One region of the Streptomyces sp. Y309 genome, then DNA from elsewhere that is predicted to be linked to it. Evidence: riboswitches for the same ligand, from Rfam matches in the RefSeq annotation. Region 1 holds a riboswitch; each other region holds the start of a gene.
The links. A riboswitch is a leader RNA that binds a small molecule or an ion and turns the genes downstream of it on or off. The one in region 1 is predicted to bind cobalamin.
Positions count from the first base shown of each region.

Region 2: it holds a riboswitch for cobalamin, as region 1 does, so the genes downstream of both, AC0KTA_RS23790 (CbtB domain-containing protein) here and AC0KTA_RS27700 (ABC transporter substrate-binding protein) in region 1, are expected to answer to the same signal.
Region 3: it holds a riboswitch for cobalamin, as region 1 does, so the genes downstream of both, AC0KTA_RS26970 (prenyltransferase/squalene oxidase repeat-containing protein) here and AC0KTA_RS27700 (ABC transporter substrate-binding protein) in region 1, are expected to answer to the same signal.

Region 1 is NZ_CM160048.1:6,700,413-6,703,673, forward strand. It holds gene AC0KTA_RS27690 (AraC family transcriptional regulator) at 1-799, shown strand, start outside; gene AC0KTA_RS27695 (VOC family protein) at 796-1,260, shown strand; cobalamin riboswitch at 1,274-1,460, shown strand; gene AC0KTA_RS27700 (ABC transporter substrate-binding protein) at 1,519-2,568, shown strand; gene AC0KTA_RS27705 (FecCD family ABC transporter permease) at 2,724-3,261, shown strand, end outside.
Region 2 is NZ_CM160048.1:5,806,996-5,810,256, forward strand. It holds gene AC0KTA_RS23780 (class F sortase) at 1-299, shown strand, start outside; gene AC0KTA_RS23785 (CbtA family protein) at 272-1,057, opposite strand; gene AC0KTA_RS23790 (CbtB domain-containing protein) at 1,180-1,407, opposite strand; cobalamin riboswitch at 1,442-1,590, opposite strand; gene AC0KTA_RS23795 (ANTAR domain-containing protein) at 1,986-2,789, opposite strand; gene AC0KTA_RS23800 (glycoside hydrolase family 6 protein) at 2,953-3,261, shown strand, end outside.
Region 3 is NZ_CM160048.1:6,540,347-6,543,607, reverse strand. It holds gene AC0KTA_RS26980 (MBL fold metallo-hydrolase) at 1-432, shown strand, start outside; gene AC0KTA_RS26975 (SDR family oxidoreductase) at 446-1,315, opposite strand; cobalamin riboswitch at 1,467-1,616, shown strand; gene AC0KTA_RS26970 (prenyltransferase/squalene oxidase repeat-containing protein) at 1,717-2,955, shown strand; gene AC0KTA_RS26965 (SCO2322 family protein) at 2,952-3,261, shown strand, end outside.

The DNA.
Region 1 (3,261 bases):
CACGCGCGGCCAGCGCCCCGCCCTGCACCGCGGCCTGCCGTCCCCGTTCCTCACGCTGATCTTCTCGCTCGACGGCCCCGTCATCACCGGCCGCACCCCCGCCCAGGCGACAGGACCCGACGCCGTCCGCACGGACATCGTCGTCGGCGGCCTGCACCAGAGCCCCGCGTATGTCGCCCAGCCCGAGCACGAGGCGGGCATCCAGCTCGCCGTGCACCCCCTCGCGGCCCGCTCGCTCCTCGGCCTGCCCGCCGCCGAGCTCACCGGGCAGCTCGTCACCGACGGCACCGACGTGCTCGGCCGTCTCGCCGCCGACGTACGCGAACGCCTCTGCGAGCAGGACGACTGGCACGACCGATTCGCCTTCCTGAACGCCTACTTGACCCGCCGCGCGGCCGACGCCGAACGCGCCGGGGCAGTGCGCCCGGAGGTCGGCGAGGCCTGGGCCTGGCTCGCCCGGCACCGCGGTGCGGGCACCCTGCGCGGCCTGTCCGCGCACGTCGCGCTCAGCGAGCGCCGGCTGTCCGCGCTCTTCCGCGCCGAGACCGGCGTCACCCCCAAGCAGGCCGCGCGCCTCATCCGCTTCCAGCACGCGAAGGCCGCCGTCGTGCGCGCGGTCGTCGCGGACACGCGCCCCGACCTCGCCGGGATCGCCGCCGACTGCGGCTACTACGACCACTCCCACCTGGTACGGGACTTCCGTCAGTACACGGACGCGAGCCCGAGCGCCTGGGTGGCCGAGGAGTGCCGGAATATCCAAGCCGGAGGCCACGCCAACGGCGAAGACTGGGACACATGAACACCAACGAAACCCCACAGAGCACCCAGACCATGCAGAGCACTCAGACCGCCACCAATCGCCGCACGCCCGACGTCTGGCCCACCCTCCAGGCCCACGACGCCCCCGCCCTGATCGGCTTCCTCGTCGACACGGTCGGCTTCCTGCGCACCGCCGTCTACGAGGACGGCGACCGCGTCGCCCACGCACAGCTCGACTGGCCCGAGGGCGGCGGGGTCATGCTCGGCAGCCATGACCCGAAGGCCGCGGAATGGTGCCGGGAACCGGGCACGTTCGGGGCGTACGTCGTCACCGACCGCGTCGACGACCTCTACCGCCGCCTCACCGGCGCGGACGTCAAGGTGGTCCGCGAGATCGAGGACCAGCCGTACGGCAGCCGGGAGTTCACGATCGCCGACCCCGAGGGCAACCTGTGGTCCTTCGGCACCTACCCCGGAGAGCCCCGCCCCGACCAGCCGTGACGCCCCGCCGGGGTGATAGCTTGCGCACGCCAGTCGTACCCGTACCAGGGTCGGGGAATCCGGTGGAAGTCCGGAACTGACGCGCAGCGGTGAGGGGGACGGGCGGGGCCAGCGGCCACTGGGAGTCCACGGACCCCCGGGAAGGCGGCCCCGACCGGACGAACCCGAGTCCGAAGACCTGCTGGCACCGCCGCCCGCTCGGGCGGCGGAGTTCGCAGACCAGGCTCCGCGCATGAGCCCTGAGACTCGGGAAGACGTGTGCATTCGACCACGCGACGCGTTCGTGTCCGCTCCGCCGCACTGATCGGCGCGGGGCTCGTCCTGCTCACCGCATGCGGCGGTTCCGCCGCCGAACCGGCGGACAAGGCGCGTGCCGGATATCCGGTCACGCTCACCTCCTGCGGCGAGAAGACCCGCGTGCAGGCCCCGCCGCAGCGGGCCGTCTCCCTCGACCAGGGCTCCACCGAGATCCTCCTCTCCCTCGGTCTCGCCGACCGCATGGCGGGCACCGGCACCTGGACCGACCCGGTCCGCCCGAACCTGAAGAAGGCCAACGCCAAGGTCGAGCGCCTCGCCGACCGCTATCCGTCCCTGGAGAAGGTCCTCGCCAAGGAACCGGACTTCGTCAGCGCGTCGTTCCTCTATACGGTCGGCAAGGGCGGCGTCGCCGACCGCGCCAAGTTCACCGAACTCGGCGTACCCGTCTACGTCTCGCCGACCGACTGCGCCGGCAAGGACAACGCCGGTGACGGCGACGGCACCCGCACCAAGACGCTCACCATGGACACCGTGTACGGCGAGATCCGTGACCTCGCGCGGGTCTTCGACGTGGAGAAGCGCGGCGAGAAGCTGATCGCGGACCTCAAGTCCCGCACCGCGAAGGCCGCCAGGTCCATCAAGTCCGCCGACGCCTCCGGCACGACCGTCATGTACTGGTTCGCCAACTCCGAGGCCCCGTACATCGCGGGCTGCTGCGGCGCGCCCGGCGTCATCACCCGCGAACTCGGGGTGAAGAACGCCTTCGCCGACACCCGCGAGGAGTGGCCCCAGATCAACTGGGAGACCATCGCCGACCGCGACCCCGACGTGCTGGTCATCGGCGACCTCACCCGCAAGTCCCAGTCCGCCGAGAGCGCCCGCCAGAAGATCAGGTTTCTGGAGTCCAACCCGGCCACGAAGAACCTCACGGCCGTGAAGAAGAAGCGGTACGTGTTGCTCAGCGGCCAGGCCCTCAACCCGGGCATCCGGACCGTCGACGGCATCGAACAAGTGGCGGCGGCGCTGCGTGAGTTCGGCCTGGCGAAGTGAGTGGTGCGGCCGTGCCCGGCGGCGTACGGGGTGACGGGCCTGGCGGCGTGCGGCCCGACGGGCCTGGCGGCGTACGGGATCACGGGCCTGGCGGCGTACGGGACGACAAGCCCGGCGGCGTACGGTCTGACGGGCCGGAGGGTGCCCGGAAACGGCTGCGCGGACGCCTGCGCGCAACCCTCCTCGCCCTGGCAGGGCTGGCCCTGCTGTTCCTGTCCATCGCCTTCGCGATCACCATCGGCCCCGCCGACATCTCCGTGCCCGACGTGTGGTCGGCCGTGGCGGCGCACCTCGGCTGGGGCGAGGCCGAGCTGACGCCGATCCGCGACGGCATCGTGTGGAACCTGCGGATGCCGCGCACGGTCCTCGCGGCGGTGTGCGGCGCGGGCCTCGCGGTGTGCGGGACGGTGCTCCAGTCGCTGTTGCGCAACCCGCTCGCGGACCCGTTCGTGCTCGGCGTCTCGTCCGGGGCGTCCACGGGCGCGGTGGCCGTCGTGGTCCTCGGAGTCGGCGGGGGAGTCCTCACCGTCTCGGCGGGGGCGTTCATCGGCGCCGTCCTGTCCTTCTCCCTCGTCCTCCTCCTCAGCCACACCCTCGGCGACACGGCGGACCGGGTGATCCTGTCCGGCGTGGCCGCGATGCAGCTCTTCTCCGCCCTGACCTCCTTCGTCGTCCTGACGGCCGCGGACGCGG
Region 2 (3,261 bases), 890 kb from region 1:
TCGTCGGCCATGTGGACACCGAGAGCAGACCCGCCGTCTTCTACCACCTCAGCGCCCTGCGCCCGGGCGAGAAGGTGCGTGTGACCAGGGACGACGGGTCACTCGCGGAGTTCACGGTGGACGACGTGCAGGTGCTCGGCCGGGACGACTTCAGCGCGCGGAAGGCCTACGGCCCCCGCGAGGAGGGCCGGGCCGAGCTCCGCCTGATCACCTGCGGCGGCACCTTCGACCGCACCAGCCGCACCTACTCGGCCAATGTGGTCGTGTCCGCCTATCTCACCGGCGCGACCGAACCGTAGTCCGCCGTCTCGCCGGTCCCACTTGTCTCACCCGCCGCAGTCGGCGCCTGCGCGCGGACGGCCGCGCGCAGCCCGAGGCCGCCGAAGACCGCCGCGAACACCGCCCACAGCAGCACGTGCGACGCCAGCGACAGCATCCGGAAGTCCCACAGCAGGGTCGCGCTGACCGGGACCGGATCCGGGTTGTCGGGCAGCGCCCACAGCAGGACGAGGACCGCCACCGCCGTCGCGGCCGCCGCCCCCTGCCGCAGCGGCACGGGACGCGGTGCGAGACGTACGTACACCTGCCACACCAGGAACATGCCGAGTACGCCGATGACGACCGCGCCGAACCACATCTGCTGCCGGTCGCCCACCGTGCCCGCGTCCCCGACCCCGGGCGGGGCCGCCGGATAGCGCAGGGCGGGGAACAGCGAGACGGCACAGAACGCGGCCGCGCAGAACGCGAGGGCCCGCGGCCACGGGTTGCCGCGCGGATCGCGCCGGTGCACGAGGGCGTACGCGACGGCGAACAGCACGCCGATCGCGAGGCCCGCCACGACCAGCGCGACGACCAGGCCCGCGTGCTGCGTGGAGCGCGAGAACAGCTCCTCGTGGTGCTGGACGGCGCCGCCCGCGGGCTCGTGCTCGTGCGAACGGGCCTCCTCCGCGCGGATCGCCCGGTCCATCAGCGGCTCGGCGAGCAGCAGCGAGAACAGGCCCGCGGCGAGCCCGCCGAGCCCCCCGGCCGCGAGACCGCGGCCGAGCAGGGCGAGCACGGGGGAGGGGGAAGGGGACGAGGGAGGAGAGGAAGAAGTTCTGGGAGCGGTTGGGGAGTTCGTGGTCTTCGGGGAATCCGGGGACTGCGGGGACGACTTCGACATGGTGCGTGCGGCCCCGATCAGTGGCAGGGGGCACCGAAGAGGTGCCGGCCGTCGTGCGCGAACTCGTGCAGATAGTCGCCGGTCGCCGAGATCAGCGAGCCGTTGTCCATGAAGACGGCGTACAGCGCGATCAGCGCCACGATCGCCGCGGCCGCGGCGATCAGCCAGTCGCGGGTCTGGATCGTCGCGGACTGTATCGCCGTGCTGTCGCTGTGTGGTGCGCCGTGCGCAGACGTGACAGACATGCCGGTGGGCCTCCTTCTGGGGTTTCCACGCCCCATGGCAGGAGGACGACGGGTCAGTTCCTGACTTCCGTGCGCGCGTGAGCGGTTCGCGCGTACGGTCACAGTGGCGGGACCGTCCCGGGCTCGCACCGGGTTCCTGACAACCGTCGCCTCGATGTATGGACTTGTCGCCCGGAGAGTCCCAGTTGGTCATGGACACTGTCAACCAGTCCGGGCGCCCCTGACGTGGGTACTCGTGTGCACGGCGCGCACTCCGGCGCACGGCGGTCGCGGGCACAACCTGGCCCGGCCAACGACCCGCTCCCCCCGGAGCCGTCGACCGGGCTGGTCCTCGACCGCGCGCGCTCGAGCTGCGGGAGAAACCCGGCGCCGGCACGGGAGGCCTTGGGATGTGGCGGAATGGTCAACTCAGGCCGGGGGCTTGGGCCGTAGAACTGACTCTAGAACGGAAGGCGGCCGCGGCCTAGAGGGGTTTTGACGCCAAGTCGCCTTTTGCATCCGCTGCGTTATTGCCGCAGGTCGCATGGTTACGCATGCTCGCGCACCATTGCGTTCTCGTCGCCTTCTCGTTGCGTTCCCTACGTGCCTTCCCGGGCGCCCCGCGGCGGCTGCGGCCCGCTGCCGCGCAGCGTCGCGTCGTCCAGCGTCCCCTTGATCACCATTCCGGCGGCCACGTCCATCACGAGCCGTTCCCGCCGCGCGTACCTCCGCAGTGCCTCGAAGGCCACGTCAAGTCCGGTTCCCCAGCGCTCGGCCAGTATCCCCTTGGCCTGCTCGATCCGGATCCGGCTGGTCAGCGCGGCCTGCAGCTGCCGGGAGAGGTTGCGATATCCGGTGTACGCGCGGTGGTTGTGCAGCCCGACCGCGGCGGCGTCGGCGAGCGCCTGCGTGAGCGCCAACGCGCTGTCGGCTTCGCCCTCTTGCGGGCCGCCGTCGGACCGTGCCGCGTTCGTCCAGTCCGCCGCGAAGACGTTGAGCACGCCGAGCACCCGCTCCCGGGCCCGCAGCGGCACCGCGAACGTGGCGCCCACACCCCGCGCGCGGGCCCGCTCGGTGAAGGCCGGCCAGCGGGTGCGCGCGTCGGCCGAGGCCAGCCGGACGGGGCGCACGGGGCGGCCGGTGTAGGAGTCCACGCAGGGCCCGCCCAGGTGCTGGGCTTCGAGGAGGTCCCGGGCCAGCTCACCGCCCCGGGCGCTCGCGGCGATGCGGACGCTGCTGCCGCCGTCGGTGTACATCACGCCGGCGGCAAGGGCGTCGAGGAGCTCGGCGCAGTGCTGGGAGACGCGGCGCAGATGGCGATCGGTGTCGAAGTCGTCGGCGACGGTGTCCACGGCTTCCACAAGGACCTGTGCCAGCCTGAGCGCAGAGGTGCGGTCTTGCATGGCACTCCCCTTCTTGGCCGCCCCCCTACGGCCCCACGCCTACCCCGCTTCGGCGTGCTGTAACAGGTCTTCTACAGGTGGGTCGCCCAGATGGGCGGGCCTCGTGGGCCGCACGTAGTTATGTCAGGATTGAGCACCGGACAGTGCACCCAAGGGGGAGTGGATGTACCGCAGAAACACAGGTCGCGGGCGAGGCTTCGCGGCCAGGGGGGTGACGGCGACGGTCGCGCTCGCGGGAGCGGCGCTGCTGCTGTCCGGTTGCTCGTCCTCCGACGGCGACGGCAAGGACGACGAGAGTTCCGGCAGCGGGGTGAGTCAACAGCCCAAGGGCAAGGACCCGTTCTGGGTGAACCCCGAGGGGAACGCCGCCAAGCAGGTCTCCGCGTACGAGAAGGACGGCAAGAAGGACGACGCCGAGCAGATCCGCAAGATCGCCGAGCAGCCGGTGGCCGAGTGGGTCCTCCCCGAGGAC
Region 3 (3,261 bases), 160 kb from region 1:
TTCTCCGGCGATCATCTGCTGCCCGGCATCACCCCGCACATCGGGCTCTACGAGGACCCGGACGACGCCACCGTCACCGACCCCCTCGGTGACTATCTGGACTCCCTGGAGCGGGTCGGGCGGCTCGGTGTCGCCGAGGTTCTTCCTGCTCATCAGCACGCCTTCACCGAAGCCCGGCCCCGCGTACGGGAGTTGCTCGACCATCACGAGGAGCGGCTCGCACAGCTGCTCACGCTGCTCGGTGAGCCGCGCACGCCCTGGCAGCTCGCCGAGCGCATGGAGTGGAACAGGCCCTGGGCCGACATCCCCTACGGCTCACGGAACATCGCGGTGTCGGAGGCGGAGGCCCACCTGCGGCGGCTTGTGAAGCTGGGGCGCGCGGAGGCCGTGCCGGGGAGTGATCCGGTCGTGTACGTGGCGTACGCCGCCTAGGCGGCCCGCGTCGTCACCAGCCCTCGTCCCCCCGCAGCACCGCGTCCGCTCCCCCGTCGATGAACACCACCTGGCCCGTGACGTGGGTGTTCTCCGGCGACGTCAGGTGGTCGATCAGCGGGGCGATCTGTTCCGGGTCCGCGTAGCCGTGCAGCGGCATCGGGACGGACGCGTCGGTGAGCGCGTGCAGTTCCGGGTCTTCGAGCAGGGGGCGGCTGAGCGGGGTGCGGACGATGCCGGGCGCGATCGCGTTGAGCGGGATGCCGGCGCCCGCCCAGGCGTCGGTGACCGCGGCCCGCCGCACCCAGCGGACCAGCGCCCGCTTCGCGGAGGCGTACACGAGCTGTTCCTCGCCGCGGTCGACGGCGGCCCGCGCGGCGGCGACGGCCGCCACCTCGTCGTCCGCGAGCACCGCGGCGACGATCGCCGGATCGGTCTCGTGCACGGCGGCCAGCGACGCCACGGCGAGCGCCCGCGGGTCCCGGCCCGCCGCGAGCAGCGGCCGCAGGCCCGCCAGCGTGGCGATGGCGCCGAAGCCGTTCACGCGCACGGCCACCGGGTCGAACAGGCCGACCCCCGCGCACGCCACCACCGCGTCCAGGCGGCCGCCGCCCAGCTCGGCGGCCCCCTCCACGAGCAGGGCCCGCCCCTCGGCGGTGGCCAGGTCGGCCTGGATCGCGGCGTACGCGGTGTCCCCGGCGTATCCGGTGTAGCCCGCGTCCTTGATCTCCGCGATGTCGGCGCCGATGACGCGGTGGCCCTGAGCGGCGAGGCGGCGCGCGACAGCCCGGCCGATGCCGGATGCCGCGCCGGTGACGAGACAGGTGCGGGCGCCGTCCCGCCGTCCCGGCCCCTCGGTACGTTCCGTCTCCGCACCCGCCATGCGTGCCCCCTCGGCTCCCGTGCCCCGGCCCAACTCCCGTGCCCCGGGGCCCAGGCCAACGTACGCCCGCCCGCACCGGCCTGCCAGACCGCGCCGGGGCGGCGGGGCGGGGCCGGGGGCACCCGGTGCCGGGCCCGAGGGGGCGGGATACGGGCCGGTAGAGTGGGCGGGTCGTCATCATGCGCGTACGAGGGGAAGCCGGTGGAAATCCGGCGCTGACCCGCAGCCGTGATCCGCACCTGGGTGCGGTAAGCCGGATTGCCTCGTACGCCGCATGACCGGCTCGCGTCATCGGCACGTGCCGATGGCCGGCACCGTCGAGGTATACGGAGCCCGAGCCGCCCGGTGCCCGTGCGTGCCGTGCCGCCCGGCTCCCCACAGGGAGAGGCACCCGCCGCATCATGAACGTTCGCCGCAGCGCAGCTGCCCTGGCCGTGGCCGTCGCCCTCGGCACCGCCACCGCCCCGGCCGCCCTCGCCGACGACGCGCCGCCGTCGGCGGATGCGACCGGGGGACCGCTGCCGTCCGGTCTGTACGGCAAGAAGGACCCGCAGTTCGACGGCGTGTTCCGGCAGTCGTACGCGCTGCTCGCGCAGAAGACCGTGGGCGTCACCCCGGCCGCGAAGGCCGTCGACTGGCTCACCGGCCAGCAGTGCGCGAGCGGCGGCTTCGCCGCGTACCGCGCGGACGCGACCGAGCCGTGCGGGTCCAAGACGCAGGTCGACTCGAACTCCACCGCCGCCGCGATCCAGGCGCTGCACTCCCTCGGCAACGAGTCGAACGCGGTGAAGAAGGGCCTCGACTGGCTGAAGTCCGTCCAGAACCAGGACGGCGGCTGGGGCTACAACCCGGGCCTGCCCAGCGACGCCAACTCCACCGGCATCGTGATCGGCGCGCTCGCCGCGGTCGGCGAGAAGCCCGCGTCCGTGAAGTCCCAGAAGGGCAAGTCGCCGCTCGACGCGCTGCCGAAGCTCGCCATGGACTGCGGCAAGGACGGCGGCGCGTTCGGCCTCGCCGACGCCAAGTCCGGCAAGCTCGCGCCGAACGCCGACGCCACCGCGGCCGGCGTGCTCGGCGGCCTCGGCCAGGGCCTCGTACCGGCGAAGGGGAAGACGGCCGGCTCCGCGCCGAAGTGCGCGAAGCCGGACACCGCCGAGCAGGCCGCCCGGAACGGCACCGGCTACCTGCTGCAGTCCCTCGCCAAGACCGGCCACCTCACCTCCTCCATGCCCGGCGCCAAGGACCAGCCGGACGTCGGCAACACCGCCGACGCGGTGGTCGCGCTCGCCGCCGCGGGACAGCAGGAGCAGGCGAAGAAGTCGGCCGAGTGGCTGTCGAAGAACTCCGCCGCCTGGGCCAAGGACAGCGGGCCCGCCGCCTACTCCCAGCTCGTCTTCGCGGCCCTCGCCGCGGACATGGACGTACGCGACTTCGGCGGCGCCGACCTCGTCAAGCAGCTGAACGCGCAGGGCCCGAAGCCCAAGGCCGTCGCGGAGGCCACCGCCGGGGCCAAGGAGAAGGACAAGGACCAGGACGACGGTTCCGGCGTCAGCATCTGGTGGATCGTCGGCGTCGGCCTGGTCGCGGGCGCGGGCATCGGCTTCCTGCTCAGCGGCCGCAAGAAGAAGAACCAGCTGTGAGCCGGCGCCACCCGGGGCGCGGCCGCCTCACGGTGGCCGCCCCGCTCACCGCGCTCCTGGCCCTGCTGGCCGGCGCGCTCCTCGCCGCGGGCCCCGCCCACGCCTCCGACTACCGCTACTGGTCGTTCTGGCAGCAGGGCAAGGACGGCTCGTGGGTGTACGCGACGCAGGGGCCCTCCATCGCCCGGCCCGACGACGGCGACGTGGAGGGCTTCCGGTTCGCCGTGTCCGCCAACTCCGGCAGCGCCGAGAAGCCGCGCGGCACGGCCGACTTCGACGCGATCTGCGCGAAGACTCCCGCCGAGG